2 regions of the Mesorhizobium sp. WSM4840 genome follow, and region 1 is predicted to be linked to the other one. Evidence: predicted binding sites of a transcription regulator. Region 1 holds the regulator's gene; the other holds the start of a gene.

Region 1 (4,783 bases):
CCTCACCCATCTTGGCGCGAAAGGCGAAGCCAATATGGTCGATGTCGGCGACAAGGCGGAGACGACGCGCACGGCAATCGCCGAAGGTCTTGTCTCGATGCGGCCCGAAACGCTGAAGATGATTCTCGACGGCGATGCCAAGAAGGGCGACGTGCTGGGCACGGCGCGCATCGCCGGCATCATGGCGGCCAAGAGGACGCATGAGCTGATCCCGCTCTGCCATCCGCTGCTGTTGACCAAGGTATCCATTGACATCGAACCGGACGCGACGCTGCCAGGCCTGAAGGTCACGGCGCTGGCCCGCGTCACCGGTAAGACCGGCGTCGAGATGGAAGCGCTGACCGCCGTCTCGGTCGCCTGCCTGACCATCTATGACATGGCCAAGGCGGTCGACCGCGCCATGGTGATCTCGGGCATCAGGCTGGCGGAAAAGACCGGCGGCAAATCCGGCGACTACAAGGCGGATGCCAAGGGGGCAGGCTAATAATGGCACTGCTTCCGGTCGCCGAGGCGCTCGAGCGCCTGCTTGAGGATGCTGCGCCCTTGCAGGCTGAAAGCGTCGCCCTGATGGACGCCGCCGACCGCGTGCTGGCGGAGCCGCTCCTGGCGCTCCGCACCCAGCCGCCGTTCAACGCGTCCGCCATGGACGGCTATGCCGTGCGGGCCGAGGATGTCGCATCCGTGCCCGCAAGACTTTCGGTGATCGGCATGGCGCCGGCCGGACGCGGCTTTGCCGGAACAGTCGGCCCGGCGCAGGCCGTGCGCATCTTCACCGGCGCGCCGCTTCCTGCAGGCGCGGACACCATCGTCATCCAGGAGAATGTCCGCGACCTCGGCGGCGGCAGCATCGAAGTGACCGCGTCGACGGTTGAAGGCCGCAACATCCGCCGCCTCGGGCTCGATTTCTCGAAGGGCGACGTCCTGCTGGAGAAAGGCCGCCCGCTTGATCCGGCGGCATTGTCGCTGGCGGCGTCGGCCAACCACCCGCAGGTCAGCGTGGTGAAACGGCCGTTGGTCGCCATCATCGCCACCGGCGACGAATTGCTGCCGCCGGGCAGCGACCTTGGCCCCGACCAGATCATCTCGTCCAATGCCTATGGCGTCGCCGCCGCGGCCCGCTCGGTCGGCGCCAGCGCGCTCGATCTCGGCATCGCCCCCGACCGCAAGGAGGCGATCGCCACGCTGGTGAAACAAGCGGTCGACGCAGGCGCCGACGTCATCGTCACGCTGGGCGGCGCCTCGGTCGGCGACCATGACCTGGTCCATGACGTGCTGACCGGTGAAGGCATGACGCTCGATTTCTGGAAAATCGCCATGCGGCCCGGCAAGCCGCTGATGTTCGGGCGGCTGGGTGACATCCGCTGCATCGGCCTGCCTGGCAATCCGGTGGCGAGCCTGGTCTGCACGCAGCTCTTTCTGACGCCGCTGCTTGCGCGGCTCGGCGGCCGCGCCTTCCGGCAGGACATGCGTCAGGCGCGGCTCGGCGCCGCCATGCCGGCCAACGATCTCAGGCAGGACTATGTACGCGCCGTGGTTAGCGAAGAAGCCGGCACGCTGCTGGCGACCCCGTTCGGCATCCAGGATTCCTCGATGCTCAAAATGCTGGCCGACGCCAACGGGCTGATCGTGCGCGAGCCGTTCGCTCCCCCAGCCGCGACGGGCGCCGCGTGCAGCGTGCTGATGCTACGCTGAACAAAACGTCAACACATTCATTAAATTTTAAACGGTTGCGGAACACAACTGGAACAGATAGTGTTTGTTCTGGGTTTGTTTTTCTGATTCTGTTGGGGGTCGCGATGCTGACACGCAAACAACATGAACTGCTGATGTTCATCCACGAGCGGCTGAAGGAAAGCGGCATTCCGCCCTCGTTCGACGAGATGAAGGAAGCGCTCGACCTCGCCTCGAAGTCGGGGATCCATCGGCTGATCACTGCACTGGAGGAGCGCGGTTTCATTCGCCGCCTGCCCAACCGCGCCCGCGCGCTGGAGGTGCTGCGCCTGCCCGATTCGATCGCGCCCGGCCTCAATGCGGCGCGCAAATTCTCGCCAAGCGTCATTCAGGGCAGCCTTGGGCAGGGCAGCCTCGGACGACAGATCAAGCCGGCGCCTTCGCGCATGCCCGCAGCCGGCAATGACGACGACGTCGTTGCCACCATCTCCATACCGGTGATGGGCCGCATCGCTGCCGGTGTGCCGATCGACGCCATCCAGCACCAGACGCATTCGATTTCGGTACCACCGGACATGATCACCGGCGGCACGCACTACGCGCTGGAGGTCAAGGGTGACTCGATGATCGAGGCCGGCATTTTCGACGGCGACACGGTCATCATCCGCAACGCCGACACCGCCCAGCCTGGCGAGATCATCGTCGCCTTGGTCGACGACGAGGAAGCGACGCTGAAGCGGTTCCGCCGCAAAGGTGCCTCGATCGCACTGGAAGCCGCCAATCCGGCCTATGAGACGCGCATCTTCGGGCCGGACAGGGTCAAGGTGCAAGGCAAGCTCGTCGGACTGATCCGGCGTTACTGAACGGCAGGCTTTTTGGGTTTCTCGGCCCTGCGGTATGGCGGCAGGCCCCTCGCCTCGCGCGAAAATCTCCGCTGCTCATGCCAAGGCCTATAGGGCTGTCTGACGGCAAAACGGATTTCTGCGCGCGTCGTCGCAGATAGCGGATCGAAAAAGACGGCGGCACTGCCCATGCGAGCGAGCTGCCGTTTGGTGACGACGAGAACCAGCGGATTGCGGCAGGGATTATAATAGGCTGTGGCATCATCGATGACGATCAAATCCGCAAAGGCACAGGCTGGCCGTGCGGTTTTGCGGTCGTCGGCGAGCGCGATGATCGCGCCGGACTGGTGCCGGGCGAGGCACAGGCCGGCAGTGCAGTAGAAGGGCGCTCCCGGCGGCAGGTCGGCCGGGTCGACGATGTCGAACCGCACGTCTCCTTTTTCGAATGTCTCCGGCTCGACAATGGTCGCTGAAACCAGCGCATGTTTCCAGTTGTCGGTGGTGAATTCGTTCGAGTGCACCCGGTTGACGGCAAGTTCGCCGCCGCCGATCGGCAGCGCCACCAGATGCGCATCTTCCGAAATCAGCACGTCGGGGGTGCGCGTCTCGGAAATCGTCAGCAGGCCGGCGAGCGCAAAGGGAAGTGCCGCAAGCCGCAACCATGTCGTTGCCATCGTGGCGATGACCAGGGCGGCCGTCACCAGCAGAACCGACTGCAACGAGATCAGCCCGACGGCATCGACCGGCGACCGCTCGGAGATCCATCCCGATATTGCAATCATGGCCGTCAGCCCCTTGCCCATCATGTATAGGAAAGGGCCGTCGAAGCCGAACGGCATTGCCAAGGCGCTGACGACGGCCAGGAACATCACGACCGTGACGATCGGCATGACGGCCAGATTGGCGAACAGGCTGAGCGGCGAGACGCGCTGGAAGTGCCAGATGGCGAAGAGTGCGGTGGCGCTGCCGGCAATGATGGAGGTCATTGCGATGGTACCTGTCCCAGCGGCAAGTTTTCGCGTGACGAAAGCGATCGTTGACCGTCGCTGTGGCGGCGCGGTGGCCTTGTCGGCACGATAGTCGGACCAGCCGGCATAGGCGCCCACGAGAGCAGCGGTCGCGGCGAAGGACATCTGGAAGCTTGGGCCGACCACCTCGTGCGGCGACACGACGATGACGGCGATGGCCGAAATCGCCAGATTGCGCATGGTGAGTGCCGCCCGGTCGAACAGCACGGCGACAAGCATTACCGCCAGCATGATAAAGCTGCGTTCAGCCGCGACCACGATACCGGAAAAAATCAGATAGGCAGCGATGGAAACGAGTGCGGCAGCAGCCGCATATTTTTTGACCGGCCGGCGCGACGAAAAATCGGGAACCAGCGCAAAGGCGCCGCGCAGCAATCCCATGATGGTGCCGGCGACAAGCGCCATGTGCAGGCCGGAAATCGAGATGATGTGGTAGATGCCGGTGCGCCGCATCGATTCGTTTATCTCTTCGGGAATGCCGGCACGCACGCCGACGATCAGCGCGGCGGCAATCTCCCCCTCGGCGCCACCGATGCTGTCCCTGATATGGTCGGCGATGGTTTCACGCGCCTTTTCGATCGAGGAAGAAATGCGCGCGGCGAACGGTGCATCTTCGGAAACGACGATCTTCGGATTGCCGAGGAAAAAGCCACTGGCACCGATACCGGCGAAATAGCTGTCGAAGGAGAAGTCATAACTGTCCGGCCTAACCGGGCCAGTCGGAGGCAGAAGCCTCACATAGCCGGTTGCCACCGAGCCTGCGGTCATCTCAGCGGGAATTTTGCGTGCCGAAACCCTGACACGTTCCGGCGCATAACGCAGTGTCGGCCGGGCGGTCGACATCACGTCGATGGTCAGCCTGATCCGGCCGTTCGCCATCTGATCGAGCCTAACGACACGGCCGGTGAGCTGGGTCTGGATTTCCGAGCCGAGCATCTGCGTTCCCACGCGCCAGGTTTCAACCTTGGCGGCGAGTAGCCCGAGTGCGCACAGCAACGCTGCCATGAAGCACAGATGCGTTTTGCGCCATGAGCGTGTCACTGCCGCACACAATGCCGTGAGGACCACGACGGCAATAGGCTGCGGAAAGTCCGGTTCGACGGCAAGCGAAAAATAGACGATCACCCCGCATGCCAGAAAAACCGGCACCAGCAGAAAGGCGACGCCGCGGTCTAGTTCCAGGCCGGCTGCCGAGGCCACGCTGTTGCGGATACCGGATGGTGAAAGATGGCTAAGCTGTCG
Region 2 (4,783 bases), on a different contig from region 1:
TAATGGGTGCGGTGCGCCTTGTTCATGGTCACCACGCGCGGCAGCGGGTCAGCGCCGTAAACGCCGGAAAAGTCGGTGGCGATCCTGACGCCGGCGGGCGTCTCGATGATGTAGGTCGAATGGCCGGCATAGGTGATCGTAACGTCGCCGTCGACGAAAGCCTCGGCCAGCGGAGGCGTCTGCGCCTTTGGCGCTGTGAAGCTGGCATAGGTGGCCGACGGCAGCGCTTCGGCGATCGCAACGCATCTCGACGGCGGCGGCTCTTCCTGGGCCGACGCGGCGAACGGCCAGAAAGCCAGGCTCAGCAGAACGGCGGCAGATAGGCGGAGCATGACTGCCTCCCTGGCAGGATCGGCGCTCATGCCACGATAGCGCCAGCAATTGTGATGGCTATCATCGGGACAGTCACGTTTTCGCGAGCGCCGGACGGGCTGGTCGTCTGAACCTTTTGTCCCGACTTACGCGACAAATCGCGTCGAATGGGACGCGCCACGGCCCTGCCGCCCCGATGATATCGTCAACGATCAGGGCGTCGGACGGAAGACGCCGTTCTCGTCGCGCTTGAGCGGCGCCTTTTGCCGGAAAAGCGGGGCACCAGGCGCTTCGGTGACCGAAACGCCCTCTGTCCAATCGGCGGGTGCAATAGCGATGTAACGCGCATATCCGCCTGACCCGCCAAGCGGCTTGGCAAAGCCGATTGTAACCAACGCCCCAGCCTCAGGCACCTTGTCGAGGTTTGCAACACCTTCTGCCTGCGTGAAATTGTTGTGAAGCAGCCAATGTTCGCCCTCGAGATTGGGCGTGGTGTCGGTGTCGAGCGGCTCATGACCATGAAACAGAATCTTCCGCTCCAGATGCAGGAACTTCAGCGCGTCCAAACTGACGCCTGGAAACGGCTTCTGGTTGAAGCGGGCGGCATCGGACCATTTCTTGTACCAATCCGAACGCACGAAGACGACCGAACCCTCCGGTATGCGGCCGTGCTCCTTTTCCCATTCTTCGATGTCGGCGACCTGGAGGTGATAGCCTTCGTCGGTCTGCACCTTGCCGCTGATGTCGATCACGACGAGCGGCCGCACGGCATAAGTGGCCGGCAGGTCGCTGATCGTTGCACCGAGTGGGTTCCAGTGGGAGGGCGGATCGAGCTGCGTGCCATATTGGTCCGTCGACAATTCGTAGGCGCTCCCGACGAACCCATGCTTGTCATAGGTGAACTCTTCGCCGGCCTTGACGTAGCCCTCGATGTCCTTCCCGGCGACAGCCGGTTTGAATTTGGCATTGGCGAAGCCCGGCCATACGGGCTGCACCGGCTCGAAGGCGTGGGTCAGATCGATGTACTTGGCCGATTTGAGCGTGTTCTCATAAACCGACCAAAGCGACGATTCCTGCGCCACCGCGATCGCCGGCACTGACCAAGCGGCTGCCAGCGAGGCGATACGAACGAATTTAGATACATTCATCTGCAATCTCCCCGAATATTGCTGAGTATCGCGAGTTTCCCGCAGGACGACAAGCATATGCATTCCTCCCAAGAGTATCGCGCCAATGCGGATTCCATCATGCCGCTTTCCGCCCACGGCTTGCGCGCCGCCTCACCCTAACGAAGGACGCGACGTTCCCTCGCCCGCTATGGGGAGAGTGACGACCGTCACTTCGCCGGCGCCACCCAGATTTCGGCGTCGAGCCTCTTGGTCGAAAGGCCGCGCGCGATGGCTTCGGCGCTGCGGGCGTTTTTCGATAAGGCCGCGGCCTGACGCTTGCTGATCACCAGCCCTTCGGCCAGAGCCCGGTTTCCCGAAAACACCCGCGACAGGAACGGCACGCGACTGCCGCGCGCCCGCGAAAACCGCGCCGGCATGGTTTGCCGGGCCGTGTGGGCGACGACTTCGTCGATCCAGCCTTCCGCCAACCGCGCCCCCGGCTCCAGCAGCAGCAGCCAGTCGCCCTTGGCCTGCCTGATGCCGGCGGCAATGCCGCCGCTCGCCACATAAAGGCAGCCGGCATGTTCGGCAACGCGGTACGTCTGGTCGGTCGAGCCGGTGTCGCAGACGATGACATCGCGCACCACGCCCTCGACCGCGCCGCCAATCAGCGAGGCAAGCGTGCGGGCAAGTCTCTCTTCGTCATTCAGGGTCTGGATGAGAACGCTAAGCATCGTTAGCCGAATAGCGGAATGCGGGGCGCAGTGCCAGTTTTTGCGTAGCATGGCAAAAATGTTCTTGATTTGTTCTGGTGGATAAAATAGGATTATTTTCATGAACAGAGCGATTCGACAGCCAGCCGACAGTCCCTGGGAGAGGGCAAAAATGGAACAGATCGTACGTGCCGACATTGCCGCCTTCGGGGCTGGAAGGGCCGAGATGGCCAATGCAATGATCGAGCAGAGTGGCGTCCGAATCCGTCCAGACCGCAATCGCGGCCGGTCCGCCGGCATCAACCCGTCCGGCCGGTTCGAACCGGTCAGCCGGCATGTGTTCGATGATGGCTGGAACTCGCTGGAGGAGCTGCCGCCTTTCAAGACCGAGGTGCAGGTCGAAAAGCCGCGCACCATCATCACCCGTAACGAATCGCCCGACATTTCCTTCGACCGCTCGATCAACCCCTACCGCGGCTGTGAGCATGGCTGCGTCTATTGCTTCGCGCGGCCGACGCACAGCTTCATGGGCCTGTCGCCGGGGCTGGATTTCGAATCGAGGCTGTTCGCCAAGCCGGATGCGGCGCGGCTACTCGACAAGGAACTGTCGAAGGACGGCTACCAGCCGCGCACCATCGCCATCGGCACCAACACCGATCCCTACCAGCCGATCGAGAAGCAGTACCGGATCATGCGCGAGATCCTCGAAGTGCTGGAGGCGCGCGGCCACCCGGTCGGCATCGTCACCAAGTCCGCGCTGGTGACGCGCGACATCGACATCCTGTCGCGCATGGCCGAACGCGGGCTGGCCAAGGTGGCGCTGTCGGTGACGACGCTTGACCGGATGCTGGCCAGAACGATGGAGCCCCGCGCGTCGACGCCGACCAAGCGGCTGGAGGCGATCAGGCAGCTTTCGGACGCCGGCATTCCGGCCTCGGTCATGGTCGCTCCGATCATCCCCGGCCTGACCGATCAGGAGATGGAACGCATCCTCGATTCGGCACGTGCAGCAGGAGCGCGCGAGGCCGGCTATGTCGTGCTGCGCCTGCCGCTGGAGGTCGCGCCGATCTTCAAGGATTGGCTGCTGCGCCATTATCCGGACCGCTACCGTCACGTCATGTCACTGATCCGCTCGATGCGTGACGGCAAGGATTACGATTCGGATTGGGGCAAGCGCATGAAAGGCGCCGGCCCCTATGCCTGGCAGATCGGCCGGCGCTTCGAGATCGCCGCCAAACGGCTTGGCCTTAACGCCGAGCGGCGGTCGCTCAGGACCGACCAGTTCGTTGCGGCGGCCAAGGCAACCGAGCAACTGATGCTGCTGTGAAGACATCGTGTGCCGCCGCTGCCGGCGGCACATGAAAAATCCCGTCCGGCCTGTCCTTGTCCCCGGGCTTGCAGACGGTGCCCTCCGGGTCCGGTGCCTCACCCGACCCGGAGGGGCTTGCGGAGAATCGGAGCCGATGCGAACCTCGCCGCAACATGGCTCGCGCGCGTTCTGATTCTCCGCTTCTCTTCGAAATCGTTGAGAGACCCGATTTCTCTTTCGAGGCGAAGGCGATGGCCGAAGGCCTATGGCCGGTGGCGGGAATGGACGAGGCAGGCCGTGGCCCGCTCGCCGGGCCGGTCGTGGCGGCAGCGGTGGTGCTCGATCCCGCCAACATTCCCGACGGCCTCGACGATTCCAAGCGCCTCAGCCATCTGCAGCGCGAGGCGCTGTTCCTGAAAATCCTCGGCTCCGCTCTTGGCGTGTCGATGGCTTCGGTCGGCGCGGAAGGCATCGATGGCAGCAATATTCTCAGGGCAAGCCTCGAGGCGATGCGTCGCGCTTTGGTCGGGCTCTCGGTGCAGCCAAAGCTGGCCCTGGTCGACGGACGCGACGTGCCGCCCGGACTGCCATGCGAAGGCAGAGCGCTGATCAAGGGCGACCAGCGCTCGCAGTCGATCGCCGCCGCGTCGATCGTCGCCAAGGTGATGCGCGACCGCATGATGTGCGGCTGCGGCGGCCATCACGCGCATTACGGTTTCGAACTCCATATGGGCTACGCCACGGTCCGCCACCGTGCCGCGATCGAGGTGCATGGACCGGTGGCGCGGCTGCACCGCGCGTCCTTCGCACCGTTCCGGCTTGGCGGAACCGAGGTGCAGGACGAAGAGAGTTTTTCGGGTCTGGATTAAGCGATGGTCCATCGTCGCGCTTTCTCCCCCCTTGAGGGGGAGATGGCCGGCAGGCCAGAGGGGGTAGCAGCGCGTGAAGCGCCAACCTCCTCTCTCATTCGACGTATTATCCGATATCGCGTCGCGCCAGCCGAGGCGACCCCCTCTGTCGCCTTCGGCGACATCTCCCCCTCAAGGGGGGAGATTACCGCTCAGGCGCTTTCGCCTAACAAAAAAAGCCGCCAGGTTTCCCGGGCGGCTTCGATGACTTCCTGATGAAGTCGCTTAATTCAGCTTGGACTTCACATCCTGAAGCGAGGCCTTGAACAGGTCGGCGCCCGCCTTTGCGTCAATCTTGCCGGCGAGCAGCGTGCGTGCGGCTTCGACGGCGATATCGACGGCGCTGGCGCGCACCTCGCTGATCGCCTCGCGCTCGGCCTGACCGATCTTCTGTTCGGCAAGTGCGGTGCGCCGGGCGACATAATCCTCGGT

Evidence for each region. The regulator LexA, encoded in region 1, represses DNA repair genes until DNA is damaged. The targets are predictions, from matches to a motif close to TGTTCNNNNTGTGTTCNG.
Region 2: the regulator LexA is predicted to act here: its motif matches at 2,215-2,232, upstream of AC0L3I_RS25725 (PA0069 family radical SAM protein).

What each region holds. Positions count from the first base shown of each region.
Region 1 is NZ_JBVVQD010000005.1:163,658-168,440, forward strand. Features, by position in the region: gene moaC (cyclic pyranopterin monophosphate synthase MoaC) at 1-484, shown strand, start outside; gene AC0L3I_RS09810 (molybdopterin molybdotransferase MoeA) at 487-1,692, shown strand; gene lexA (transcriptional repressor LexA) at 1,797-2,534, shown strand; gene AC0L3I_RS09820 (ComEC/Rec2 family competence protein) at 2,528-4,783, opposite strand, start outside.
Region 2 is NZ_JBVVQD010000022.1:81,633-86,415, forward strand. Features, by position in the region: gene AC0L3I_RS25710 (MBL fold metallo-hydrolase) at 1-332, opposite strand, end outside; gene AC0L3I_RS25715 (cyclase family protein) at 525-1,460, opposite strand; gene AC0L3I_RS25720 (glycosyltransferase) at 1,649-2,155, opposite strand; gene AC0L3I_RS25725 (PA0069 family radical SAM protein) at 2,307-3,461, shown strand; gene AC0L3I_RS25730 (ribonuclease HII) at 3,617-4,312, shown strand; gene AC0L3I_RS25735 (F0F1 ATP synthase subunit B) at 4,577-4,783, opposite strand, start outside.